Regions from separate parts of the Candidatus Villigracilis sp. genome, predicted to be linked through region 2. Evidence: predicted binding sites of a transcription regulator. Region 2 holds the regulator's gene; the other holds the start of a gene.
What was found. Region 2 encodes HrcA, which represses chaperone genes, less so after heat shock. Its sites were predicted from a motif close to TTTAGCACTCTCNNNNNGAGAGTGCTAAA; they were not measured.
Positions count from the first base shown of each region.

Region 1: a site for HrcA is predicted at 11,490-11,518, ahead of groES (co-chaperone GroES). Genes of this name have one in related genera too.

Region 1 is NZ_JBXMTI010000002.1:78-14,693, reverse strand. Features, by position in the region: gene AC14M5_RS00385 (large ribosomal subunit protein bL35) at 1-197, shown strand, start outside; gene rplT (50S ribosomal protein L20) at 292-633, shown strand; gene AC14M5_RS00375 (macro domain-containing protein) at 693-1,262, shown strand; gene AC14M5_RS00370 (TrmH family RNA methyltransferase) at 1,281-2,147, shown strand; gene AC14M5_RS00365 (DUF711 family protein) at 2,176-3,459, shown strand; gene AC14M5_RS00360 (HXXEE domain-containing protein) at 3,456-3,977, shown strand; gene AC14M5_RS00355 (GNAT family N-acetyltransferase) at 3,990-4,754, opposite strand; gene AC14M5_RS00350 (DUF2087 domain-containing protein) at 4,751-5,308, opposite strand; gene AC14M5_RS00345 (GIY-YIG nuclease family protein) at 5,340-5,714, opposite strand; gene AC14M5_RS00340 (DUF2087 domain-containing protein) at 5,711-6,241, opposite strand; gene AC14M5_RS00335 (branched-chain amino acid transaminase) at 6,464-7,384, shown strand; gene AC14M5_RS00330 (hypothetical protein) at 7,442-8,173, opposite strand; gene AC14M5_RS00325 (peptidylprolyl isomerase) at 8,344-9,285, opposite strand; gene groL (chaperonin GroEL) at 9,415-11,076, opposite strand; gene groES (co-chaperone GroES) at 11,149-11,436, opposite strand; gene AC14M5_RS00310 (tetratricopeptide repeat protein) at 11,646-13,106, opposite strand; gene AC14M5_RS00305 (tetratricopeptide repeat protein) at 13,103-14,359, opposite strand; partial or broken gene AC14M5_RS00300 (tRNA (guanosine(37)-N1)-methyltransferase TrmD) at 14,471-14,616, shown strand, end outside.
Region 2 is NZ_JBXMTI010000054.1:5,565-20,180, reverse strand. Features, by position in the region: gene AC14M5_RS08530 (transglutaminase TgpA family protein) at 1-2,298, opposite strand, end outside; gene AC14M5_RS08525 (phosphatase PAP2 family protein) at 2,369-3,349, shown strand; gene AC14M5_RS08520 (protein kinase domain-containing protein) at 3,500-5,680, shown strand; gene hrcA (heat-inducible transcriptional repressor HrcA) at 5,799-6,842, shown strand; gene grpE (nucleotide exchange factor GrpE) at 6,962-7,513, shown strand; gene dnaK (molecular chaperone DnaK) at 7,635-9,521, shown strand; gene dnaJ (molecular chaperone DnaJ) at 9,595-10,716, shown strand; gene AC14M5_RS08495 (NUDIX domain-containing protein) at 10,713-11,285, shown strand; gene AC14M5_RS08490 (NUDIX hydrolase) at 11,282-11,761, shown strand; gene crcB (fluoride efflux transporter CrcB) at 11,804-12,187, shown strand; gene AC14M5_RS08480 (DUF190 domain-containing protein) at 12,266-12,607, shown strand; gene prmA (50S ribosomal protein L11 methyltransferase) at 12,604-13,515, shown strand; gene AC14M5_RS08470 (lamin tail domain-containing protein) at 13,560-14,051, shown strand; gene dnaX (DNA polymerase III subunit gamma/tau) at 14,242-14,616, shown strand, end outside.

The DNA of each region.
Region 1 (14,616 bases), on a different contig from region 2:
TGAAGACCCATAAAGCGACATCCAAGAGATTTCGCCTGACCGGCTCCGGCATACTTGTGCGAACCAAAGGTGGCAAAAGCCATTTGCGCCGCCGCACTTCCGACCGCACAAAAGCGTTATTGAGCGAAATGGTTCCCGTAAAGGGACGCAAGTACATCAAACGCATCAAGCGCCTTGCTCCAAACATGGAAGGCTAACCTTCCGGTATTTGTCAATTTTTATTTGCGGCTTACGGGTGTGCGCAACTGGTGATAGCTCACCGACGCCCGCGAGTTTGCAGGAGGTAAAGATATGCGCGTAAAAGGAGGCCCGCAAGGGCATCTACGTCACAAGAAAATTTTGAAGATCACGAAGGGCCAGCGCGGCTCGAAGCATCTTTTGTTCAAACGAGCGAACGAAGCCATGCTCAAAAGCCTGTGGTATGCCACCCGTGATCGCCGTGTGCGCAAGCGCGATCTGCGAAAGTTGTGGATCGCCCGCATCAACGCCGCGGCCCGCTTGAACGGCACGACATACAGCAAGCTCGTGTCTGCACTCAAGAAAGCGAATATCGAGCTCAATCGCAAGATGCTGGCCGATATCGCGGTACGAAATCCGCAAGCCTTCGCTGCGGTAGTGGCAAAAACGAAGTAACCCGTAGGGGCACAGCGTCGCTGTGCCCCTACAATTTTTAATGGGGGTAAAATAGAAAAATGAATTCCGCTTTGGTTGAACGAATTTTATCGACAGGTCAAACCCTTCAAATCGTGCAAGGTGATATTACAACTGAAGAAGTGGATGCCATTGTCAACGCGGCGAATGAACAATTGCAGCATGGCGGTGGTGTGGCTTGGGCGATATCAAAACGAGGTGGGGCGACCGTGCAAAAAGAAAGCGATGAATGGATCCGTAAGCATGGCCCTGTCACCCACTCGCATCCTGCGTGGACCTCAGGCGGGCTCCTGCCTGCGAAATACATCATCCATGCGGTGGGCCCTGTCTGGGCAGATGATGGCTCAGATGATGCAAAGCTCGCATCTGCGGTGACAGGTTCCCTGCGTGTGGCAGACGAATTGAAATGCAAGTCAATTTCCATGCCAGCCATTTCAACAGGCATCTTTGGTTTTCCAAAAGATCGCGCGGCAGGGATTATTCTAAAATCCATCAATACCTATTTTGAAGCAAAGAGTGATTCGGTTACAGAACTTGTCCGTATCGTTTTGTTTGACGATCCAACCGTTAAAGTTTTTCTTGATGTTTGGGGTTCTACTACTCGCAATTGATCTATTTCATCCTTTCCCATGATCACATCCAATCAAAACTCAAAGATTAAATCAGTGCGTGCATTGCTTGGGCGTGCAAAGGAACGCCGTGAGGCTGGCGCGTTCGTTGTGGAAGGTGTACGGCTAGTGGAGGAAGCGGCAAATAGAGACTGGAAATTTGAGACTGCACTTTATGACGATTCATTGAATGAGCGGGGAAAGTTGCTGGTTGAAAGCCTGAAATCACGCGGTATCGAAATGGAAGAAGTCTCGCAGAGTGTGATGAAATCCCTGAGCGACACAGAATCTCCGCAGGGAATTCTCGCAGTTCTCCAATTCTCCCAATTACTAATCCCCAATCACCCAGATTTTATCCTCATCCCCGACCAGATCCGTGACCCGGGCAATCTCGGTACATTGCTCCGTTCTGCCACAGCGACAGGGGTGCAGGCTGTCTTAATCCCACCTGAAACGACGGATGCATTTGCACCAAAGGTTCTCCGCTCTGGGATGGGCGCGCATTTCAAATTACCAATTCAATCGATGAGTTGGGATGAGATAAGCCATTTCATAGCTGGAAGTGCGTCGCACCTTACTATACAGGATGATTCAAATCGAGGAGATTCTGCTCATTTAGAGGAAAGAGTCCACCCGTCAGGTGCGACGCACCCTCGCCTGCAGGTTTTCCTGGCGGATATGAATGGTCAATCATGCTGGGACACTGACTTACGCCAGCCTGTTGCATTGATCGTCGGAAGTGAAGCCGAAGGCGCAACCGAGTCCGCGCGGAAGTTGGCAAGTCAGAAGATCAGCATTCCTATGTCAGGGATGATGGAGTCACTGAATGCAGGCGTGGCTGGGTCGGTATTGATGTTTGAAGTGACAAGACAACGTTCTCACGTTTGAACGTTCAAGCGTTTCAACGAGGAAAATAATGAAAATCCGATCAATCACCTATTTCTGCAATCCCAAATTTCCGCTCGAAGAAAAGATCCTGCAAGACGCAGGCGAATTTTTATCCAAGGCGAAAGCGGCGTATGAAGCCGCGGGCTATGAAGTGCAGACGGTGCGCCTGGCGACGATCCCATTTCCAAAATTATTAAGTAGTAACGACTTTAGTCATTCTGGGGCGACTGAAGTCGCCACTACGAAGGCATTGAATGAATTGCCCAAATTTTCAAATCAACTTGCGAAGGCTATTCAGGATGTGGGGATTGCATACGCGTCATTAGGGCCTGCATTGCCTGAGTTTCCACGCAGTTATGAGGTTATTCCTGAGGCGATAGCTGCCAGCGAAAACATCTTTTTCAGCGGCGCTATGACAGGAAATACAGACAGCAAGCTGTCCGAGTCCAGAATTTATATGGCAGCAGTTAAGGCCTGTGTGGAAGTCATCGTCAAATGTGCACCTATTGACCCGAATGGATTTGCAAACTTGAGGTTTGCTGCACTGGCGAACGTCAATGCAGGTGCGCCATTTTTTCCTGCTGCATATCACAACGATGATCAACCCGCATTTGCAATTGCGGTGGAGTCTGCTGATGTGGCGGTGAATGCTTTTGCGGAGCAATCAACTTTGGACGAGGGGCGAAGCGCTCTCATTTCCGAAATAACCAAACATGGTCAGGCTATCTCAGGTGTTGCACAATCTCTAATATCCAATCTCGAATTCCCAAAATTTCTCGGCATTGATTTTTCCCTCGCCCCCTTCCCCGATGATGCGCATTCGCTTGGCAACGCGGTTGAGAAAATGGGCGTGCAAAAAATTGGATTGCATGGCTCGCTTGCGTCTGCCGCGATTCTCACTGAGGCCATCGAACGCGCGGATTTTCCTCACATTGGTTTCAACGGTTTCATGCAGCCCGTGTTGGAAGATACCGTCCTTGCGAAACGCGCGGCGGAGGGAACGCTTACCATAAAAGATGCTCTGCTTTATTCTGCTGTCTGCGGTACGGGGCTGGATACAATTCCGCTGCCAGGCGATTCAACTGCGGATCAAATCACCCCGCTTCTGCTTGACCTGTGTGCTCTTGCGCTTCGATTGGACAAACCGCTCACCGCGCGGCTGATGCCTGTTCCCGGTAAACGGGCTGGTGATTCCACTGAATTCGACTTCGCCTTCTTTGCCAACAGCAAGGTGATGAAGCTGGAAAGCGAAAGTTTATCAGGCGCCCTTTCAGGGGGCGATATCATCCAACTTTCAGCTAGGAAAAAATGATCTTTCTTGATTCCATCCCATTCAACCGACTGCTCTGGTTCGTCCCATTCTTCTTCATGCTTCATAATATAGAAGAAGCCCCGTTCATGGAGAACTGGTCAAAACGATTGCCGCTAAAAGCGCACCCTCTTGTTTCTACAAAACAATTTGTAATTGCGGTGACTCTTCTCACGTTGGGCGGGTTTATTTTGACATTTCTCGGCTTGGAAATTTTGTCGCAGCCAATCGGATATTTGCTCGTTTTGGGAATTCAAATGACACTGACTTTCAATGCTTTCGTGCCGCATTTGTTCTCAACAATCCGCTTCCGTCTTTACAGCCCCGGGGTCGTCTCCGCTTTATTGATCACCCTGCCCTTTTCGTTTTATCTCTTCCGTCGCGCACTGACAGAAAACCTGATCACATGGGTTCAGTTTTGGGTTCTGCTGGGGATCGCCCCTTTTGCCATGGTTTTATTTGCTTTTATATCGTTACAAGCGGGGAAGTTTCTGGAATTGAAGAAGCGGTTATGGAAATAGCTGCTTCTGAGTTTAAAGTTTCAGATAATACGCCTGATACTTTCCGGTTGAAATATACCCCAATTTTTCGGCCAGCCTGCTGGATTCAAGATTCGCCGCATCCCAGTGAGCATCCATATTATTTTCCAGACACCACTTGATCAAATTTGCAGAAAGAGCGGTTGCCATTCCCTGCCGCCGATGGTTTTCCGAAACAAACAGGCTTATTTCAATTCCCTGATTACAGACCAGAGATGAATAGGCTGCTCCGATAATTTCTCCGTTTTTCTCAGCATAATATCCAATGCCGCGTTCCATGAAATCAGATGGGGAATCAAAATCAGCGATATCAATAAAATGATTCTGCCCCCATATCTTTTCCAGTAGGGCAATATCCATTTGCTTAATGTTGTGGGTGGAATTCTGGCAAAATTGTTGCAAATTTTCAAGGGATATATTCTTCGATGAAAAGCTGTAACGGTCAAAAGCAACAAGGCTTTCTCCGTATAATTTCCTGCATTCTTCGACCCATCCAGTGGAAGATGACATAAACAGGTTGTAAGGCTTAATATCCTTCAGCATCACCTGCCCACCTTCTCCAAAAGCGTTTCCAGCAAAATAGAAGAACGGCCCAATCTGTATCTTATAGGCAGACGGGTTTACCGCATCATCTACATAGGCTTTTCCCATCTGGTCCTCAAGCACACATTCGATTGAAATATCCACGCGAGGCACATTTCTGAATGCTTTTGCCAGATTAATGCGATTGGCTTTTGTGAGTGGATATTCTGCGATCATGTTTCTCTCCAGTATTCCCCACCGCCACCTTCGCGTTTCATCAATTTAAATCCCACCAATTCGCGCCGCAGGGATGCAGTGTCTTCGTGATAGCTGCTTAAGATTTCATTGACCTGTTTCTCGCTGTAACGTTTACCGACCTTGAAAGCCCTGGCCACATAGCGTAGTACGGCCTCCAATTTTTTGCGTTGAGCAGGGATGGTTTTCAGACTTCCGTCCTTGCGAACGTAATCCTTGACCACTTTATTGTCATAGGCATCCGCATCCACATCCGCGACAGAGGCGGCGAGATTCTCCTGCGAGAAGATGTTGCGGGATTTGAGTTCCAGCGCTTTTTCATCTAGCTGATAGACGTTGTAATAACTTTCTGTCTTCGCGCTGACCAAACCAACCTGCGACAGTTTTGAAAGATGGTGCGAAACTGTGGATGCCTTGAGATTTAACAGCGCGGCGAGTTCCTCCACACTATAAGGTTGCTGGGCAAGCAAGCCAATGATCTTCAGACGGTTCGCGTCTGAGAGGGCTTTGAAGAAAGTAACAAGTTCGTCGCTCATGCTAATTGACCGTCGTATGAGGTTTTCGGCATCAAGCCTCGCGAATATTTGCGTTGAGGTTGTAACCCCGCTCGTCAAAAGGCTGAAGCGCCTCTAGCCAGATCATCTCCAATAATATCAATTCGTCTTTGAGGTTAAAGTTTGGGTCATCTTTGAACTTCACCTCTTCCAGGATTTCAAAGATAAAATTATCAGGGCCTAATTCATCCCAGTCTTTTTGGAGTGCTTTATTGGTATGGCTTCCGATTTTGAGCATGAACCTGTGACGGTTCAACGGCCCTTCAAGGTTCAGGCTGCTTCCGAGCAGAACCTTGCCATTCACAGTATTTTTTACCTGATAGACACCAGCGGGTTTCACTCTTTCTTTATATTCCCTGTTAATATCTTTTCTTGTTTTTATATTCATTTGACTCTCCAATATCGCGAACCGTCGCTTTCACGGGCTAACGGACCTGCTTCCACCAGGTCGCGGCGCAGACCGGCTGTATCTTCGTTGAAAGGCCGCAAAATCGTATTGATTTCCTTCTCTGTGTAGTTTTTATCAAATTCAAAGAATGGAATTAGATAATCCAGGATCACGCGCAGCTTTGCAGGCTGGAGCGGCACTTGCTTTATGCTGCCGTCCGCATTGAGGTGAGCTTTCAGCACCTTTTTAGATTTCTCATCCAAATGTTCCGCGGGAACATAAGACGGGCGCACCTCTGCCAGTTTTTCTTTTGCAAGCACCGCAAGTTTGTCATTGTTGAGGGTGTATACGCCATCTGTCTTGGTTACAGCGCCTACAAACTCCAGGAATCCCAGATGGGTCAGCGAGTCTTTTACCGAGAGCTTGAGGCGCTCGGCGATCTCCTTGCGGGTGGCGGATTCCTGTGAGAGCAGGCCGATGATCCGCAGACGGTCTGGGTTGGACATGGCTTTTACAAAATCAAGCATTTCGTTCACTTTTCACTTCCGTAAATCTAATTCGATGAGTATCGAATTAGATTTTAGGCAGGAATCGGATTCTTGTCAAGGCGGGAATGGGCAGGCGCAGGCAAATGTCGTAGATGAAGAATCAGGCATGGGCGGAGAATGAGGCGAAGCGTCGGAATGGTGACGGGGTTGTATACGTTATAATTCCAATCCGATCAATTCAATTTAATTTTGGAGGTGTCAGTGGACCTTACGAAGCACGCTTTCTTTGAGGGAAAAATAATTCCCTTGAGCGAGGCAAAGATCAATATCGCCACGCATGGCTTTTTATATGGAACCGCCGTTTTCGGTGGGATGCGGGCTTACTGGAACGAAGAGAAGAAACGTCTCTTCGTTTTTCGTCCCTATGACCATTTCCGCCGCTTGCTAAATTCGGGGAAAATGATGGCGATGAACATTCAGTTTGATGAAGAAAGTCTGACGGAACTCACACTGGATGTTTTGCGGACGGACAAGTGGCAAGAGGATGTGTACCTGCGCCCCACTATTTACAAATCAGACCTGGGTATCGGCGTGAAGCTGCATGACTTGAAAGATGAATTTTGTTTGTTCGTGATGAAATTCGAGAAATACGTTAAGAATGACACGAATGCGCATGTGACTTTTTCCTCGTGGCGACGCATCGACGATAACGTTATCCCCGCGCGAGGCAAGGTGGCTGGCGCATATGCAAACTCGGCGCTGATCAAAACGGATGCAAACCGTGCTGGCTTTGACGAAGCCATTGTGTTGGACCAAAATGGTCATGTCTCTGAAGGTTCCGCGATGAATATCTTCATGGTGCGTGATGGTGTGTTGATCACACCGCCCGTCACAGATAATATTCTTGAAGGCATCACCCGCCGCTCGATCATTGAATTGGCGCGCAACGAGCTTGGCGTCCAAGTCGTTGAACGTTCGATTGACCGCACAGAGGTTTTTATCGCGGAAGAAATGTTCATGACGGGTACCGCCGCACAGGTTGTTGCAGTGACGAAGATTGATCACCGCCCCGTTGGTGTGGGGATGATGGGCCCGGTCACCAGCAAATTACGATCACTTTTCGATGATGTAGTCCGTGCAAAACATCCACAATATCATAATTGGAATCTGGAAGTGAAGTAAAAATCAAAAAAGTCCGTCACTGGCAAAGTGGCGGACTTTTTGGTTATAGTATGCAATTTACGGGTTTTTCTTAAATCTCACCAGCACCAGATTTTTGGAACAATCATTGAAGGTATCGATGTATACATTATCTGAGAGCGGCAAGCCAGCCTGGTCTAATATCTGGATGTACAACAGCCCCTCGGATGAGATTGGCACAGTCCCCAGGAAAAATTCATAGCCTGATTTCCCATAAGCCGGGGCAATGCTACTGACAGTTAATTCATTCTTGGATTTGCCATTATAAAAACCTACGAGACGGATCGTGATCCTGAGCATATCTGCATTATTGGCATCCACAATCGTGCCGCCCACACCCTGCCAGTTGCATCCGAGTTCAGGGTGGATGATCGTGCTGTCAATATAAGTAACAGTAGCAGAGAAGGGTGCCTTGGGCGTCTTGGTCGGTGACGGGGTAATGGACGGCGTCACCAATGAGATAAGAGTTGGAGATGCCTCCAAAGTGATAGTTGGCAGCAGAGTGGGTGTCTCAGTCACATTGGAGGGAGTAGGCGTCCACGTTGGCTCCAATTGAATGGGGGTGATCGTAGGTGTGGGAGGCAAGTTAAGATTGGATGGAACAGGTGGGAAAGGATTAAGAGCGGAGTTGGGCATCATAAAGATCGTAACAAAGTACAGGCCGATACAAGCCGCAGCGATCAGCGTGACGATACTTAACATATCCCACAACTCAAGGCGCGAGCTTTGTTTTTTTGGTGCAGGGGAACCTTCGTAGTTGTAATTGCTCATTATGCTGCTCCGAAATTAATTCTTATATTCTCTACCGTACATGAAATTATTTTTACCGCTAAGAGCGCAAAGAACGCAAAGATTTTAAGGTTGTCTTAGCGCACTTAGCGAGCTTTGCGGTGTAAATGTACGGTAGCAAATTCTTATACAAAGATCAGGGCTTCCACTCATTATGGAGCCAATACAATATCGCTATTTGCACGTTGTTCTGCAAGCCAATTCTTTAGGGCCAGTTCCTGCATGGTAAATAAAGCATCCGGGGTTAATGGATGTACGCCGCGTTCAAGTGCTTTAAAGATATGAAAGCCTGCATCGGTTGAAATGATCTCACTATACTCGCCTGCCTGCAAAGCAAAAACCGCCTCATCCGCGCCCACATCCAGCAGATAGCCGCGCGGCAGCCAGCCTAATTCTCCAAGCGTGACCGGGTCATACAATGCCGCAAGTTCATCAAAATCTGTACCGGCATTTAACTGCTCTAAAGCGGCCTGCGCATTGGCTTCATTATAGGTCAAAATCTGGCGCACATGGATTTGCTCCATGGCTGTTGGAACATCCGCAATGATTTTGTCACGCATCCATGCGGATTCAATCGAACGTTTCAATGCGACTCGAAAGGATACATCGTCATATCCGTGAGTAGACTGCCATTGGGCAACCGCATCTGCACCGCCAAGCGCCTCAATCCTGGACTGGAGGTCTGATTCTGTCAAATTGAAATTCGCTTCTCTGGCAGCTTGTGACAATAAAAACTGCGCGATCATGTCCTCCAGGACAACCTTATTCGCGTCCGCATCAGAGACAGTGTTACCACGTTCAGTTTGTGCAGCTTTATAGCGCGCAAGTTCAGCCTGGAACTCTGCGGAGGTGATGTACTCCCCATTGACAGTCGCTACCGAGGGCGGAGGAGTGGCAGTAGGAGGCTCGGGCGTAAAAGTCGGCAGTTCGGGAGTGGGCGTGCTCGAGTTTAAGAAGGAAGCGCAGGAGCTTAATCCCAAAACAAAAAACAGAATCAAAGCCAGACTTCGGAAGTCTTTTTTGATTCGTTTTGATCGGAGAATCTTGCCAGAGACTTCCGAAGTCTTATTGATGAAACGGGGTTGTGAAAACATTTGCAGAATTATACCCGCGAGCGGGCATTACATAAATTAAAAACACAGGGACACAGCGTCGCTGTGTCCCTGCAAATTTGTTTACAAAACCCTCTCCCAGCGAAGCTTGGGAGAGGGTAGGGTGAGGGCTTAGTAATCCATACCGCCCATGCCGCCAGGAGGCATGGCAGGAGCCTTGTCTTTCTCGGGCATGTCGGTGATGAGCACATCAGTGGTGAGGATCATCGCGGCGATGGAGGCGGCGTTTTCGAGAGCGCCACGAACCACCTTCACGGGGTCGATTACACCAGCTTTGATCATGTCGGTGTATTCGCCGGTGAGCACGTTGAAGCCGATGTTTGTATTCTTCTTCTCAGCAGCGGTGCGGCGGACGGTGTCGATAATGACAGAGCCATCCTGACCAGCGTTGGAAGCCAGCTTGCGAATAGGAGCTTCGAGCGCCTTCTTGACGATGTTGATGCCGACTTTGATCTCTTCGTTCTCGTCTTCAGCATGTTGCTTGGCGAGCTTATCGAGTTTGGCAGCCGCATTGATGAGGGAAATTTCACCACCAGGGACGATACCTTCCTCAACTGCGGCGCGGGCGGCAGAGAGAGCGTCTTCCACGCGGTGTTTCTTTTCCTTCATTTCAGTTTCGGTTGCTGCGCCCACGCGGATAATGGCAACACCGCCACTGAGCTTGGCGAGACGTTCCTGAAGTTTCTCCTTGTCGTAATCGCTGGTGCTCTTGTCGATCTCGATGCGGATTTCCTTGATGCGGCCTTCGATATCGCCTTTCTTGCCTTTGCCGCCAATGATGGTGGTGTTCTCTTTGTCGGAGACGACCTTCTCGGCGCGGCCAAGGTCCTGCACAGTGGCAGATTCAAGCTTGCGGCCGGTCTCTTCGGAGATAACTTGTCCACCGGTCAGCACTGCAATATCCTGCAACATAGCCTTGCGGCGGTCACCAAAGCCAGGGGCCTTGATGGCAAGCACGTTCAACATGCCGCGGATCTTGTTCAAAATGAGGGTGGCGAGGGCTTCACCGTCTACATCTTCAGAGATGATGACAAGTTCGCGCTTACCAAGCTGAACAAGTTTTTCGAGCAGAGGAACGATATCCTGTGCAGCAGAGATTTTCTTATCGTAGATCAGAACATAAGCATCGCTGATCTGGGCTTCCATCTGTTCGGCGTTGGTGATGAAATAAGGGGAGAGATAACCACGGTCGAATTGCATACCTTCGACGAATTCAGTTTCGAACTGCATCGTCTTGGATTCTTCAACAGTGATAACGCCGTCTTTACCAACCTTGTCCATCACGTCTGCGATCAATTCACCAACTTCCACATCTGCGGCAGAGTTGGTAGCCACAGAAGCAATTTCTTCGCGGGTATCGATCTTAACGGAATTCTTCTTGAGTTCAGCAACAATAGTCTCGGTGGCGAGCTCGATGCCTTTCTTGAGCAGCATCGGGTTATAGCCAGCTTCGAGAGCCTTGAGGCCTTCGTTCACGATGGCGTGAGCCAAAACGGTGGAGGTGGTTGTGCCGTCACCGGCGATGTCATTGGTCTTCTGGGCAGCTTCCTTCAAAAGCTGAGCGCCCATGTTCTCGAACGGATCGTCAAGTTCAATTTCCTTGGCAACGGAAACGCCATCGTGCGTGATGCTTGGAGAACCGAATTTGCGGTCAATTGCCACGTTGCGGCCTTTAGGGCCAAGAGTTGCAGAAACAGCTTCTGCAACGACATTCATGCCGATCTTAAGTTTGCGGCGTGCGTCTTCTGAAAATACAAGTTGTTTAGCGGCCATAATTCACTTCCTTTTTTATTTTATAGCTTGGGCGCCGTCTCGGCGCCGAGGACGGCGCCAGGAGCGACATAATTAGCCAACGATACCGAGAAGATCGCTCTCGCGCATGATAAGCAATTTCTTGCCTTCAATCTTCACTTCGGTGCCAGAGTACTTGGCGAAGAGGATCACATCGCCAACTTTCACATCCATGGCGATGCGCTCGCCCTTGTCATTACGGTCACCGGGGCCGGCAGCCAATACTTTGCCTTGCTGCGGTTTTTCCTTTGCAGTTTCAGGAAGGACGATACCGCCAGCGGTCACTTCTTCCTGCTCGATGGGTTCGACCAGCACGCGGCCACCCAAAGGTTTAAATGAGATTTTTGCCATTTCTTGCCTCCGTAAGAGTTTTGGAATTTTTGTATAAGCACACAATTAGCACTCACAGCTATCGAGTGCTAATTTCAATATTACCCATTTAAATTGGTCAAGTCAAGGGGATTGTATAAATTCTTACAAAACTCTGACGCACACCCGCCTCGGACTTAACTGTCAGTTGGTTCGGTTCGAGGGAATTTTTCCTGCCGACATCATGGTGTCGGGGTTGGCGTTATATCCATCAGCTCAGGTGTGGCTGTGGCAGGGATAATGAAGCCAGTGTCGTCCCCTGCATCAAAAGCGCAGATGGTACGCACCACTACAATATCGGCAGCGATGTTCGGGTCGTTATCATATTCCGAGGCTTCGATGATTTCCGCAACAGCCAGTGCTTCATCACAATAACTTTTCTTTGGTGTACTCAACGCCGCCAACTCAGATGCATACACATCGTAATAGTAGACTGTGCTGGCATCAAGCTCCAACCCCTCCACAACTGCTGGAGTGTCATTTGGTCCGCAGCCACCACGTCCCTCGCAAGAGGCATCTTCATCACAACCGCGCACTGCACATGCCAACGCAAGAATACCGGTCTCATAATTGCGGTTCTTGTGATACAGCACACCCAACTCACCGTAAAAAACTGCATTATCAGGCTGAAATTCAAGTGTCTTCTGCACGTTGCGAATGGCAATAAAGAACTCACCCATCTGGGAATAGGTTCTCGCAATGGAGAGATAGGGTACAGGGTCTTGCACACCCAACTGTTCGTTGATACGGGCAGTCTGCGCAAAATATTCAAGTGACTTTTCGTAAAGCTGGCGTTGAATATCCTCGTTGGGGCTTTCAAAGGCAAGGCGGCGATATCCCGCTCCCGCCCGCAGATATAAAAACGTCAGGTTTGGAGTGATGGCAATGGCGCGGTCATAAGCTTCGATGGCAAGTGAATATTCACCCAGCGATTCAAGTACATAGGCATGGACGCGATGCACATCCATCAGTGAAGAGTCGCGTTCCAGGGCCTGTTCAATATACTGCTGGGCTTGTGTCCATTTTTGTTGATCCACCAGCACCTCAGCATAAAAGGAAAGCGCAAGCGCACTGGAATTGTCCAATTGCAAAGCGCGCACCGCCTCCTGCTCAGATTTTGTCAGAAGGGCTTGTCTTTCACGATCATCCGCAATATATGATGCCTTCCAATTCAACGAAAAGGCATGCACGGCATGAGCATAGCTGTCATCAGGGTTAACTTCTACAGCCTTTTCAGCGGACTCTATCGATTCGTCCAAACGGGCAAGGATATCCTCCCGTCTAACCAGAAGCGCAGTGGAATAGGTTTGGATGCGAGATAAATCCGCCCACACTTCCACATTGTTCGGGTCCACCTTGGTGGCCTCACGATAGGCCGTAATGGCACCAGGGCTTACCTTGCCGTCCGTGCTTGTAGAATCTTCCAGCTTGCCGGCTGTAAATAATGCATCCCCTTCAATGGCATAAGATTGTGCAAAACGAGTGGGAGTTGGGGTTGGTAGAAACAGCGGCTTGACATCCCCCTGCCGTACAGCGCGGATCAGCCAAATTCCTCCAAGGATCAGGATGACCCAGAAAAACATGCGATAGACATTAGATTCATCGCGGCGTCGAAAGATATTGCGTTTTTGGTAAATGTTCATGGTGTGGGCGTAGGCTCAGCCGTCGAGACTGAATCAGGCTCAGGCGAAGCAGGGAGCGGAGTCACCGAGAGGTTTTCCTGGCAGCGGCTGTTAATCGCGTTGGCATTCTCCACTGCCAGCTCATCCGATGGGACGCGCGAAATGATCAGTTGTGAAATCTTCAAAGCTTCGCCACATTGATTCAGGCGCGCAAGTGCGAGACCATACGTAAAATAATATTCTGCAATACGAGGGTTCGGAGTAAGATCAATTGCATTAAGTTGAACGCCATCTTCCGTAAACCCGCCGTTGACGACATATTTAAATTGCTCAACCGCTTCGGGCCAGTATGAGTTGCGATAGTACATCACGCCCAGGTTGCCGCGCAGGTTTGAATCCGCAGGGCTATCCGCCACAGCCGATTCAGCGTACTGCATGGCTTTGCCGTATTCACCAATGGTGGCGTAGGTGCGGGACATATAAAGATCGGGCAGGGGATTTTCAGGGTTAAGGGCGTTCGCTCGCGTGAAGGATTCCACGGCTTTATCATAAATTCCGAGAACGCGGTAATTACTGCCAATGAAAAGATGCAAATCTGCGATATTGGGATTAATCGCAATGGCGGCTTCATATTCGCGAATGGCTTCTTCGTAATTTGCTGTAGCTTCGAGCACGATACCGCGTGCACGATGGGTTTCCAAAGTATCCGGGGCAAGTGCAATAGCCACCTTGGACTCCTCAATGGCTTTCTCCACGCTTTCAAAGGAACCAACGTCGTTATAAAAAGAGTCCACGAGGATCTCGACATAATACGCGTGAGCCAGCGCATTATTGGGGTCCAATTCCAAGGCTCGTCCTATATCATCCTCAGCCTCAACGTACTGGCCTTGAAAACCAAGCGCCCAGGCACGCACAGCAAAGGCCATGGAATTGGTTGGGTTAAGCAGCAGCGCATCTTCCGCGCTGGTCTGCGCTTCCTCATACTGACCTGCAAATACAAGCGTGCGCGCCAGCATAATATAAACAGCAGGGTCATCCGGGCGCGATGAAATTGCCTGGCGATAGGATTCAATGGCAGGGATCAACTTGCCTTCCTTGAACAAGTCATCCGCTTTAACGATAAAAGCCTCTGGCGCAAGGGTTGGGGTTGGTGAAGATACTCCGATGGGGGTTTGATTCGGGAGGATGAACCGATTGACATATGAGCCGCCCAACACAAGCAGACACAACACAATAATTCGGAACCAGTTTGGCCTTTTCCGCCTGCGGTTCATACTCCATTTACTTCCTTTTAAATACATGAATTGATATTACCATTCGCAGGAAAGCATCGTCAAGCGAGGCACTAATCTCTAATTTGCTTCTTATTATGCTAAAATCTCATAATGCAATTCGAGGTCTTTACCCTCCTGCCCGAAGTATTCCGTCCTTATCTTGAATCCAGCGTCCTTCAGCGCGCCCGCCAGCGGGGACTCATCGATGTGCGTGTTCATGACATCCGTGCTTACACGCACGATAAGCATCATACGAC
Region 2 (14,616 bases):
CGCCCTTAGGGTTTGATAGATAATATTCCAGGCTGCACGGCGCGCGATCTGAACATTCCCTCCATGCGGGCTGAACAAGGCGGATTGATGTTCGTGCAGCAAGACTTCGATGAATGACATAGCAGGCGCGATGAGCGGTTTCAGAACCTCGGCTCGTTCCGCAGCTGTGATGTGGATCGGTTGCGGCTTTCCCATCCATTGCAGGCTGGTATTGATGCTGTGAAAATATTTTTCGATGGGGGTGAGTGTCGTCCAGCGTATCCATTTGTTTAACCAGGCTGGGGTTTCCCAGCCATTGCGCTCGACCATGTTTTTGAGGATGACGGAGGTTTGTATATTTGGCGCGAAGCGTCGCTTCAACAAGACAGCGATGAAGGCCAGGATAAATCCGCCTGCAATAATAGCGATCTGGAAGATTTGTGTGCGGGAAATAATTTCCTCAGGTCTATCCAAAAGGATGGGTGTTTCTGGCTCCTCCTGTGCCAACTCTTCTGGATTCGCCGGGTTGATGGATGGGTTCAAAGCGAGATCTGGCCCTTCCTCGTGTTCCAGCGGACGTTCGACGGGTTCCTGGTTGCCAGTCGGCTCAAATTCAATCCATCCATACCCAGGGAAATATACTTCGGGCCAGGCATGTGCGTCACGTTCACGCACGGTGTAAAAGGTGTTTTGTAAGTTTGGTTCCCCTTGTGCAAAGCCAACTGCCAATCGCGCGGGTATGCCCACCGCACGAAGCATTAACACCTCTGCGCTGGCGGAATAATTACAAAAGCCTTGTTTCCCCTCAAATAAAAAATATTCCAGTCTGTCAACAGTATCTTCTGGGAAGGAGACGGTAGGCATGTATTCGATCTCTGAGCGTAGATAATTTGTGATCGCGGCAGCTTTATCGTACGGATTCTTCTGGGCAATGGTAATTTCTAATGCAAGAGCTTCAATGCGAGGGGAGAAATCTTCGGGTAGTTGCAGATACTTATCTATAACCCACTCTGGGTACTCTTCACCCGCTTCCTGCAACTCAGGGATGGTTGGGTTGGCAAGTAGTGCATTCGAGTGATACGTCTCTCCAGCTTCAAGAAATGGCGAGGCCTGCAAGGTCACAATATCCATCATCTCTTCTTCTCCCTCTTCAACAGGGATTTTGGTATGGACAATATTCGCAGGGTGGCTTACCCAAACGGGTTGCGCCGCAGTGTAAAGGATGGATTGTCCTTTAATATAGACGTTATATGTGAAATTTATGTTTTTGCGGTTGGCTGTATCCGGTATCTCTAAATCACCGTCTTGTGGCTCGTATTTTTTGCCTTCCACTTCGGATGTCAGCCAGCGGTCCTCTTCAAAGATATCGTAGACCCGTCCGCGCCAGTACAGACGTGGGAATTCCTGCGCAGCCGTTGGCGTATACACAAGAAAAGCCACAGACTCACTTTGTGAGATCCGCGTGCCGAGCGGCAATTCATTGCGATAGTAGTCGCTGGCCGGCAGGTTATCCTTTTTTACTGAGGCAAACATATTTTCGAGGCGTTCATCCTCTGAAAACCAGGGCTTGGTAATTCTTTGCCAGGCTTTCCTTGCCTGTGCATTATTGGGAAGCGTACTTGGGATCACCCATACCAGGAAGATCAAAACTGCGGCGCTGATCATAATGGTGTTGTTGAAATCCATACTGCTTTCCACGGAAATCTGTACGCGTTGTTCCCTCCATTTTTTTCGGTCAGCCAGATATTTCTGACGACCCAGCAGGAGCAGGGCAATAAATAAATAAGCGCCGAACAGCCAACTGTAATCTTTGGCGGTGTAATGGTTCAGGAAAATGATGAACATCATTATGCCGCTCGGCAATACAGCCGCGAGTCCATTTGCATAGCGTGTTAATTGATACCCACTGAACAGGCCGATAAACCAATATGGAATGCATAACAGCGCCACAAAAAACAATGGATCCTTGACCGGCCTGTTTGAAGCGAATTCACTCAGCCCCAGTAATAATCTGCCGACCATCAACAAAAGCTTATCACCTAAATAAGTTTCTTCTTCTGTAAATTCCATAAAGCCCAGCCATTGCCAGCAGAAAACGACCAGCATATACCCTATGGATAAAAGCACCACCGCTCGCCTTTGATAAATGCTTTGCCCCAGCGCCAGCCCGATGATTAATCCCAGCAGGGCCACGTTGCGAACGTGCTCAAGCCCGTCCGTCCAGCTTGTGGATTGCAGGCGCCAACCTGCGAACAGGATCGCAAGAAATAAGAAGATCGCGGAGGGAAGGTCCCACCAGCGCGTAGGAGATTTTTGCATCCGTTGAGTGTACAATGAAGGGAGCGTGTTCGTCAATTGAGATAAGCCAAAAACCCTACTGGAGGACTGTATGCAGACCCTTATTGACAGTGGAATTGCCTTTGTGATCGCTCTTCAAAGCCTCGGTGATTGGATGATCCTCCCCATGCGATTCTTTAGCTATTTGGGGACGGAAGATTTCTTTTTCCTTGTCCTGCCCCTAATTTACTGGAGCATTGATTCCGCTCTGGGATTACGCGTGGGTTTTATTCTTGTCACCAGCAATATGTTCAACTACATAGGTAAATTGATTTTTGCAGCACCACGTCCGTATTGGGTGAGTTCACACGTCCGCGGGCTGTGGGCGGAAACTTCATTCGGCATTCCCTCGGGACATGCGCAACATGCTATGACGGTTTGGGGAATCATCGCTGCAGCTCGCCGCCAGATTTGGGTGTGGATTATTGCGAGCGTACTTATTTTTTTGATCGGCTTTTCACGGCTTTATCTCGGCTCTCACTTCCCACATGATGTAATAGTTGGCTGGTTGATCGGCGCAGTGATCCTGTGGGCCTTCATTCGTTTTTGGGATCCCGTGGCTGCATGGCTTGGCAACAAATCATTCGGTCAGCAGATCATGGTTGGATTTATTGTTTCAATCGCTTTCATAATAGTAGGATGGATTTTCGTTTCGCTGAGGAGTGATTATCAACTTCCCGTTGCATGGATGGAAAATGCGCTTCGCGGCGGGAACGAGGCGCCTGTTCCTGTTGACCCGAACGGAATCTTCACCCTGGCAGGGACGGTCTTTGGGTTTGCATTGGGCCTCACGTGGATCAATTCCATTGGAGGGTATCAGGTAACAGGGCCGGTATGGATGCGCGCTCTTCGTTACGTCATCGGCCTCATCGGCGTCCTCATCCTTTGGATGGGGCTGGGAGAAATTTTCCCGCGCGGAGATGGAGTCCTTGTTTACTCTTTGCGTTATCTTCGTTACGTGCTGGTGGGTTGGTGGGTGATGGGCGGCGCGCCCTGGGTTTTCCTACATTTCAAGTTAGTTAAGAATCGTTAGGGCATTGAATCAATCTGATATAATACCAACTCATTCATTAAGCGCCACGAGAAACCATACAGCATGTTATTATGAGAACGCATTATTGCGTTCATGTTTTTTGGTTTGCAGGGTGCAGGAAGAATAATATACTTAAGGTCTTCAGATCAGATGACGCTGGAAAAAGATACCCTACTTCACAACCGATACCGTATTGTTGAAATTCTCGGCCAGGGCGGCATGGGGTCAGTTTATCGTGCCGTAGATGAAAACCTTGGTGTTGCAATTGCCCTCAAGGAAAACCTTTTTACAACCGATGAATATGCGCGCCAATTCCGCCTCGAAGCGGTGATCCTGGCGAACCTCCGGCACCCGAACTTGCCGCGTGTATCCGATCATATTGTGTTGGGCGATCAGGGACAATACCTGGTTATGGACTTTATCGAAGGGGAAGACCTGCGTTTTCGTATGGAACGCCTGGGCATGCTTACCGAGGACGATGCTGTGCATATCGGCGCGGCCATCTGTGATGCGCTGGCTTATTTACACACGCGCAAGCCTCCCATTTTGCATCGCGATATCAAACCCGGTAATGTAAAGATTACCCCGGATGGCCATATCTTTTTGGTGGATTTTGGCCTGGCAAAGGTTTATCAAAGTGCGAGTCAGGCTACCACAACAGGCGCGCGTGCAATGACGCCCGGTTACTCTCCACCGGAACAATATGGAACTGCGCGCACTGATCCGCGTACCGATATTTATTCCCTGGGCGCCACTTTATACGCCGCTCTGACTGGTGTTATCCCTGAAGACGGCCTCGCCCGCGCAATGGATAATGCCCAATTAACTCCGCTCCGAAAACGGAATGCAAAAATATCCCGCCGTTTGTCTGCCGCAATTGAAAAGGCTATGGCGGTTGATCCAAGTGATCGTTTTCAAACTGCCGATGAATTCAAAAAAGCCCTGCTTGGTGCAAAATCCAAAACCCAGCAGGTAACGGGGAGTTATACAGTTGTCCCGCCTCCTCCTGAGAACTTCACACAAAAAGAAATGGAAGAGGCAGCACCAAAAGAGGAGAAATCGCCTCGCACCCCAAGGGGGCCGCTTCCGCCTCCTCCCACCAAAGGGGAAGATCAACCCTTTGTTTCCCCTCTTAAAAGGCAGAAGGAACGCGAACGAAAACGACGTCTTGGGTGGGTGCGTTTTCTTTTGATACTGGTGGTATTACTTGCGATCAGCGTTCCATTTATCGCACCGGGGATTTTGCCGGCAAATGTACAAGGCATGATCCCATTCCTTGTAACGACCAATACCACAACGCCATCCATCACGCCATTGCCTTTATCAACTCAAACTTCTCTTCCGACATTTACTCAGAGTGCCACCGTCGGACCTCCAACAGCTACTACTGCTCCAACCAATACAACTATTCCTGCCGTTATTGATACAGTAGGCCCCAGCCAGGTTATTGCTACTCCAATCGGTGGTGGTTCAGGGCAGATCGTGTATGCGTCCAACCGAACAGGACTGCCCCAAATCTACATTGCTGATGTTGCCGGCGAAAACGCTGTTCAAGTAACGGATATGCCAAACGGCGCATGTCAGCCATCCTGGTCACCGGATGGGATGAGATTGGTCTTCATCTCTCCTTGCAAAGGTCTGGATGAAATTTACTATAACGCCAGCTTGTATATCATCAATGCGGATGGCACTGGGCTGACAGCTATAGACCCTTCCCCTGGCGGAAACTTTGACCCGGCCTGGTCACCGGATGGGAAATCTATACTCTTTACTTCACTTCGTACCGGGCAGATGGAAATCTTCTCCGTCAATGTGGATGATCTTTCATCGGTCACGCAAATCACTAAAGGTGCCGCGAAGGTTGAATCACGTCAACCGGCGTGGTCGCATGACGGTTCCCAGATTGTTTACACCGTCAAAAGGTTTGGCGTGTATCAGGTTTGGATCATGAATGCAAATGGAACCGAACCAGTACAGATCGTGCGCAGCGGCCTCGCTCTTTCAGATTATTTACCGGCATGGTCTCCAAATGGTGAATTGATCTTATTTAACCAACGTTGCGTCACTCATTTTTGCAATCCTTATCTGGTGAGCATCCCTGCCTTTGACCGCACTACCGAGCAGGGAACGCGTTTACAGCTAAGCCTCGTTACCATCGAAAATGTAGATTACTCACCAGATGGCTTTTACCTTGTGTATGAAGGTATTGGAGAATCAGATAACCTCGACATTTTCTTCATGACGCTTGCAGGCGGAGACCGTGTACGGCTCACCACAGACCAAGGCGACGACTTCCACCCGGCCTGGAGACCCGCAATTCCAAACCCATAAAACCAAACCTCCCGCTTACACGGGAGGTTTTCTTACACTCCTCTTATTGACTTCCCTTTTTTGCACTGTTATCATTATTCTGCTAAGAATAGCACTCTCGTTTCGGGAGTGCTAAATTATGAATATGACCAATCTTACCGAACGCCAGAAGACCCTGCTTCTTCTTATCATACGTGATTACATTGATTCCGCTCAGCCTGTTGGCTCGAAGCGGCTGGCGGAGCATTATCAGCTGGGCCTTTCCACGGCTACCATTCGCAACGAAATGGCCGCGCTCACTGATATGGGATATTTACGCCAGCCTCACACCTCAGCTGGCCGCGTGCCAAGTGAAGAAGGCTATCGCTATTTCGTCAGCGAGATGATGAATAAAGCAGAATTACCAGAGACAGTGCAGCACACTATCTCGCATCAATTTCACCAGTCCCGCCCGGATATGGATCAATGGATGACCCTCGCGGCTTCCATCCTTGCGAGTCAATCGCAGGGTGTTTCGGTGGTTACGGCTCCACATGTGGAACAGTCGAAATATAAACATGTGGAATTGATCTCGACGCAGGGGAGGCAGGTCTTAATGGTTTTGGTGATGGCTAGTGGAGAAGTCTCCCAGCAAATTTTGACGCTGGCCGAACCCGTCCCTCAGGAGCGACTCAGCCAAACAGCCTCGCGCCTTAACGCCCTGTTAGCTGGTCTGGCCGTGGACGGAATTGCCAATCTGCCAACTCGTCCCGATGCACTTGACCAGGATATCCTCCTCCTCATTCTGCAGGATATGCGCCGCGCAGCCACCAGCATTTCTGGTGAAATTTACACGGACGGATTAACCAACGTGTTAAGCGAACCTGAATTTTCAGGCTCGGATGAGGGACGTAAAACGCTGAAGCTTTTTGAAGAACGCTCTACATTACAAGATTTGCTGGCGCGCACCACCACGAACAGCAATATCGGTGGACTTCAAGTATTGATCGGCGGCGAAGGCGAATGGGAGGAACTCCGTCAATGTTCGATGGTAATCGCAAGATATGGAGTCCCTGGTATGGCGACGGGCACGCTGGGTGTGTTGGGCCCAATGCGAATGTCTTATGCGCGGACGATTCCAACCGTTAGATACGTCGCTGGTTTATTAAGCGATTGGGTGAATGATACGATTTCGAATGAATAAAAAAATCAACATGTCGTTGCGAGGGCGCTTTTTGCCCGAAGCAATCCCCATGCATCATGGGATTGCTTCGTCGGGAAGAGCACCCTCCTCGCAATGACATAAAAAACGAGAGTGAGAGTATGACTAATAAAAAGAAACATAAACACGATGAAGAAGTAAAAGAGAATCAACCCGCAGAGACAGAGTCGCCTGAAGTGGTTGAGCAGGTATCGGATGAGTCTGAGGCGTTGAAGCGTCAGCTTGACGAGGCCGAGGCGAAAGCATCCGAATATAAGGATGGATGGGTGCGGTCTCAGGCGGAATTCCAAAATTATAAGAAGCGTATCGAGCGTGACAATGAGTCGATTTATGCGAGCATGAAGGGTGACATCATCAAGAAGGTGCTGCCTGCATTGGATGACCTGGAACGCGCTTTGCAGAACCGCCCTGAAGATAATGCCTGGGCCAATGGCATCGAGTTGATCGCGCGCAAACTGCAAAACATGTTGGAGAGCGAAGGCGTAAAACGCATCGAAGCCAAAGGTGCGGCTTTCGACCCGAAATTTCATGAAGCGATCTCACACGAACCTGTCGATGGCTACGAAAGCGGCCACGTGATCGATGTGGTACAGAATGGTTATATGTTAGGTGAGCGTGTGATACGACCTGCCCTGGTGAGGGTGGCACAATAAATTGACGTCATGTCATTGCGAGGGCGGTGTTCGTTCGCCCGAAGCAATCCCCAATTATGAGGAGATTGCTTCGTCGGGCTGAAGCCCTCCTCGCAATGACATAAAACATTGAGGAGCAATCATGGCGAAGATTATAGGAATAGATTTAGGTACGACAAACTCTGTCGCGGCGGTGATGAGCGGCGGTGAACCGATTGTGATTCCATCAGCGGAAGGCGAAAGACTTGTCCCTTCGGTGGTGGCGATAAACAAAAATAACGAGCGTTTGGTGGGACGTGTGGCGCGTAATCAGGCGATCACGAATCCACAGAATACGATTTTTTCAGTGAAACGTTTTATGGGGCGCAAGGCCGATGACCCCGAAGTGGAGCGCACCCGCAAACGCGTGCCGTATGCCGTGAATGCTGCGGATAACGGTGATGTGCGCGTGAAGTTAGGTGAAAAGGAATATTCAGCGCCCGAGATTTCCGCGATGATCCTGGCCAAGATCAAGGCAGATGCTGAGGCATATCTTGGTGAAACGATCACGCAGGCTGTGATTACTGTCCCTGCGTATTTCAATGATGCGCAACGCAATGCCACAAAAGATGCTGGCAAGATCGCTGGCCTCGAAGTTCTTCGCATTATCAATGAGCCAACTGCTTCATCGCTTGCGTATGGGCTCGATAAAAAGAAAAACGAAGTCATCGTTGTGTACGATCTTGGCGGCGGTACTTTCGATGTGTCCATTTTGGATGTGGGCGATGGCGTGTTCCAAGTCCGCGCCACGAGCGGTGATACCTTCCTCGGCGGTGACGATTTCGACCTTCGCATCATGGACTACCTGATCGAAACTTTTAAGAAAGATAATGGCATTGATCTGCATAATGATCGACAGGCTTTGCAGCGCTTGAAAGAGGCCGCCGAAAAAGCGAAGATCGAACTTTCCACCACGATGCAAACCGAGATCAACCTGCCATACCTGACCGCGGATGCAAACGGGCCAAAGCATTTGGTGATGACCATGACCCGCGCCAAGTTGGAACAAATTACAGCCGATCTTGTCGACCGAACAATTGCTCCCGTCAAACAAGCTTTGTCTGACGCTGGAATGAATGCAGGTGAGATCAGCGAGATCGTTCTGGTAGGCGGTATGACTCGTATGCCCGCCATTCAAGACCGCGTGCGCGCCTTCTTTGGCAAGGATCCTCACAAAGGTGTGAACCCTGATGAAGTCGTTGCGATTGGTGCTGCGATTCAAGCAGGTGTGCTCGGTGGGGAAGTGAAAGATATTCTTCTGCTGGATGTGACTCCGCTCACATTGGCAATTGAAACTTTGGGCGGTGTAGCCACTGCTCAAATTGAACGTAATACGACTATTCCTACTCGCCGCTCACAGGTATTTTCAACGGCTGGTGATAACCAGACACAAGTTGAAATCCATGTGTTGCAGGGCGAACGCCCAATGGCGAATGATAATAAATCGTTGGGTAAATTCATTTTGGATGGCATTCCACCTGCGCAGCGCGGCGTGCCGCAAATTGAAGTAACCTTCGATGTGGATGCGAACGGCATTTTAAAAGTCAGCGCGAAGGATAAGGCAACGGGACGTTCACAGCATATTACGATCACAGCTTCCTCTGGTTTGAGCGAGAATGAAGTTGAGAAGATGCGCAAGGATGCTGAAGCCCATGCCGATGAAGATCGCAAGCGCAAGGAAATGATCGAAGCGCGCAACAATGCTGATAACACAGCCTATGCGGCTGAAAAGGCTTTGCGCGAATTCGGTGATAAGGTCCCTGCGGAAGTTCGTAGTGACATCGAAGCCAAGGTTGCAGAGACCAAGTCTGCGGCGCAGGGCGAGGATATAGACAAGATCAAAGCTGCCACGGAAGCATTGGGGCTCGCCATTCAAAAGATTGGCGCATCGGTCTATGAGCAGGGACCGGCCACGGCTGAGGGCGAAGCGGAAGGCACTCCATCCAATGATGCTGGGCCAGATGTGGTTGAAGGTGAAGTGAAGGAATAAACGAGTTGAAGGTTCAAGGTTTGAAGGTTGCAGGTTGAAAACTTTCAACCTGCAACCTTGAACTTGTAACATAATTATGAGCAACCGAGATTATTACGAAATACTGGGTTTGGGACGGAATGCGAGCGATAACGAGATCAAAGCTTCGTTTCGTAAACTTGCGCGTCAGTATCATCCTGATGTGAGCAAGGAAGAGCACGCCGAAGAGAAGTTCAAGGAAATCAATGAGGCGTATGGCGTGCTTTCGGACCCTGATAAGCGCGCGCGTTATGACCGCTTTGGCAAAGAAGGTCTTGGCGGCATGGGCGGATTCCAACATGACTACACTACGGACTTTGGCGATCTATTTGAAGAGATCCTTGGCGGGTTTGGATTCTCTTCTGCCCGCCGCTCGCGCAAATCTCCACGGCGTGGGCGTGACTTGCAAATGCAGGTTAACTTAACTTTTGAGGAAGCTGTCTTTGGCGTGGATAAAGAGATCGAGTTCTCACGTGACGATGTTTGCTCACGTTGTAACGGCAATGGCGCGGAGCCTGGCACATCGCCAGTGAAGTGTTCCACTTGTAATGGGCAGGGTGAAGTGCGTCAGGTACGTCAAACCTTTTTGGGCCAGATGGTACAGACGGCGACCTGTCCAACCTGTAATGGCCGCGGCGAGACGATTACCTCTCCGTGCAAGACCTGCCATGGCAATGGATTGGAACGCAAGAAGATCAAGAAGAAAGTGCAGATTCCTGCTGGCGTGGATGTGGGCACACAGATCCGTTTGAATGGGGAAGGCAGCCCTGGCGTCTTTGGCGGCCCGAGCGGAAGTTTGTTTTTGGTGCTGGATGTAAAGCCGCATCAATTCTTCAAACGCCGCGAGAATGATGTTTTGCTGAATCTTGATATCAACGTGGCGCAGGCTGTACTTGGCGCGGAAGTTGAAGTGCCGACCCTGGATGGTGATGAAAAGTTAAAAATCCCTGCAGGTACACAGCCTGGCAAAGTCTTTACGATGAAAGGCAAAGGTGTACCGTATCTACGCCGCAAAGACCGCGGTAATCAGTTGGTGATTGTCAACGTGGCGATTCCTGCCAAGCTGACAAAGGAACAGCGCGACTTGTTTGAGAAACTGGCTGAGAGCTTGGGCTCCACGGTCAAGCCGCAGGAAAAGGGATTTTTGGATTGGCTGAATGAGGCGTTGGGGGGATGAGAGAAGAGATTGGAGAATTGGAGATTAGTAATTGGCGGGTGGATGTGAGTCCACTCGTTTGTTTTATAATCATGTTCATGGCAAAAATTATCATTGGCGAACGCGTTGCCAAAAATGGGCGCTTGGGTGTAGGTTGTTCAGCGTCCATTTTTGATTCATCACATGAAAAAGTTTTATTGATCCGTCGTGCAGATAATGGAAAGTGGGCTGTCCCCGGTGGATACATGGAGGCGGGCGAGAATTTTTCAGAAGCCTGTTCACGAGAAGTAATGGAAGAGACTGGGTTAAATATCATTGTCAGGCGCTTGATAGGGATCTACACGTCACCCAATATCCTGCTTGAATATCCTGATGGCAATAAATGGCAACTCGTAGTCCTGCATTTTGAAGCTGTGGCTATAATTGGTGAATTAACAACAAGCGACGAATCCACAGATTTAGGTTACTTTTCTCTGGAAGACATCATTGACTTGGATATGAGTGGGTTGGATCGGCAACGGGTGACCGATGGTTTTTCGGAGAAGCATGAAGCGAACATCCATGATGATTTCCCGTTGGAAATATCATGATGCGTGTTTTGTTGAAATTCTGGCGCATCCTGCCAATGTGGATACATGTCCTTGCCTCAAAACTTGTACGCCCAAAATTCCGCGCGGCGGTGGCGGCGCTTGTCTTCGATGAACGAGGGCGAATCCTTCTCTTTAAACATACATACCGAAAATTCGAGTGGGGAATCCCTGCGGGGAGTCTTGAACATCGCGAACAGCCTGCGGATGCGGTGGTGCGCGAATTCTTTGAAGAGACGGGAATGCAAATAAAGGTCGAAAGATTGCTGACTGCTGTCAGCGCCAGGGAAGATCATCACCTTACCATCATCTATCTGTGTAAAATTGTGAGCGGAGAATTCAATCCATCACACGAGATTTCTGAGATGAGATATTTTGACCTGAACGAACTGCCACACATGTTGTTTGCGGAAAAGAATTTAATAAGCTGGGCTGCACTACAGACTTCGGAAGTCTTTCATAAGACTTCACTGCCATAAGGAATCAAGGTAGACTTCCAAAGTCTTATTATGGAGCGTAATTTGACAAATATTCTTCTTGTCGGTTTTGGCGGGTTTATTGGTTCGATCATGCGATATCTTGCAAGCGGATATGTTCAGCAGGCCACAAAAAGCGTAAGTTTTCCATATGGTACGCTTGCGGTCAATGTGATCGGATGTTTCGTGATCGGGTTCCTGGCCCAGCTTGCGGAGAGCCGCGGTCTGTTTACAAGTGAGGCGCGTCTGTTTGTTTTTGTTGGTATCCTCGGCGGCTTCACTACATTCTCTTCGTTTGGGAACGAAACATTAAATCTCGCGCGTGATGGCCAAATGATGAATGTGCTTGCAAACATCGCTGCGAATGTGATCATCGGTCTCTTCGCCGTTTGGCTTGGGCGAACAGTGTCTTACTTAATTTGGAAATAATAAATTGTTCTGATGGTCGAGTAGCCCCGCGCGTTTTTCGCGGGGCGTACCGAGACCATATTTGATCTGGAGATAATCATGCATTTACCAGAAGAAGGTTATCTACTCCGTATTTTTATCGGCGAGTCAGACCGCCATGAAGGAAAGCCGTTGTACGAGTGGCTTGTGCTGCAAGCCCGTGAGCATGAACTGGCAGGCGCAACGGTTCTGCGCGGCATCATGGGTTTTGGGGCGAATATGCGTGTTATCCACACTTTTAAGATCGAGCGCCTTTCTGAAGATTTGCCGATGGTAGTTGAGATCGTGGATACAAAAGAAAAGCTCGAAAAATTTCTTGAAGAAATAGATGAGCACATTCAAGCGGGACTTGTTACCCTGGAAAAGGCTCAAATCCGTTTTTATAAGGCAGATAAAAAATGAACTGGCTGGAGGTTTCTTTAACTGTGGACGGCGAACTCGCCGAGTCCGTTGCGGATGTGCTCGCGCGATTTGCGCCCAACGGCGTGATGACTGAGCAGGGTGTGCGTTTTGTCAATGATGAAGATGAAGGCACCGCTACGGGCCCCATCACCGTCCGCGCTTATTTGGAAGTAAATGATCAACTCGAAGAAACACGACAGAAGCTCGAAGAGTCGCTTTTCTATTTGGGGATGATTCAGCCCGTGCCGACTCCTGCTTATAAGCAGATCGCGGATCAAAACTGGATGGAGGCCTGGAAAGCGCATTACAAGCCGATCCTCATCGGACAGCGACTCTTGATTCTTCCAGCCTGGCTAGAATCACCCGACCCCAAACGCATCCCAATCAAGATCGATCCTGGCATGGCCTTTGGCACAGGTACACATCCCACGACGCAGTTGTGTCTGGAACTCATGGAACTGTCCACTGACAACTGCCCACTGACAACTGTGATCGATGTCGGCTGCGGCTCTGGAATTCTCTCCATTGCTGCGATAAAACTTGGCGCAAGCAAAGTCCTCGGCGTGGATATTGATATCGAGTCCGTGAAGAATTCACGCGAAAACGCAGACACCAATGGAGTGGGGGATGAGTTGATCCTTGGCCAGGGCTCGGTGACGGAAGTGCTGGCGGGACAGTTCTCGTTCAAGTCCGCTCCGCTGGTGGTAGCGAATATTCTCGGTCCGATTTTAATCCGTCTCTTTGACGCGGGTCTGGCAGATCTGGTCGATCCGAATGGCGAGATCATCCTGAGCGGAATCCTCGATCACCAGGCAGAATCTGTCATAGCAGCTGGGCAGGCCAAAGGTCTGAAAAGAAGCGACCAACGTCAAATGGGTGATTGGGTTGTCATATCTCTGAAACGTTAAAACGTTCAAACGTTGAAACGTTTTGTGCTATCATACGAACCAACATGGATCGTCGTAAACTGTTCCAATATCTGCTGCTTAACATCTTCGTCTCTGCCAGTGTGACGGGGACGATCCTGTTCTGGTATGACCGCAACTATCGTGTCACCAGCCAGTCATCAGTTCAGCAAGCCGTGCCCGTCAACAGTGATTCGGCTCCTCCCGCAAGTGCCGATCTGCAAACAGATATCCCTGTCAAGATCAGCAGTGTGGTCGGCGCGGGTACATTAGATTCCGAAATCGTGGTCGTCAAATTCGAGGGCGAAGGTCAATTGGACCTGGCTTCCTGGCAATTGAAGGATGAAAACGGCAACACCTTCACATTTCCCGAACTCACGCTCTATCCGAATGGAGCAGTGCAAATCCATACCGTTTCAGGCACTGACAACGTGATCGACCTGTACTGGGGCATTGGTGATGCCGTCTGGAGTTCTGGAGAGAATGCAAAGCTGTTTGATTCGCAAGGCAATTTGAGAGCTGTTTATCGAGTTCCATAATAATTTGGCTGGTTGAGTAGCCCTGAGCGTTCGTCCCTGTGCCGTACGTAGGACGGTGTGCGAAGGGCATATCGAAACCCGCAATCGAAAGTAAACATGAAATGTGTGGTCTCGATACGGGCTCAAAGTGCACTCGCCCTGCTCGACCAGCAAATTGAAACCTCCAACCTGTAACCTTCGACCTATACACATGACACAAGCCCTCTATCGTAAATACCGCCCGAAACAATGGGATTCAGTGATTGGACAAGATCATGTTGTCCAGACTCTGACCAATTCCATCAAAGCAGACCGCGTTGGTCATGCCTATCTTTTCGCCGGTCCGCGTGGAACAGGCAAGACCACGGTGGCGCGTTTGCTTGCGAAAGCGGTAAATTGTCTCAACGAAGACCCCGCACAGCGCCCCGATAATACCTGCGAACACTGCAAAGCCGTCAACGAAAATCGATTTATGGATCTGATCGAGATCGACGCTGCTTCAAACACAAGTGTGGATGACGTCCGCGACTTGCGTGATAAGATCAACTTCTCGCCCTCACAAGGCAAATACAAAATCTATATCATT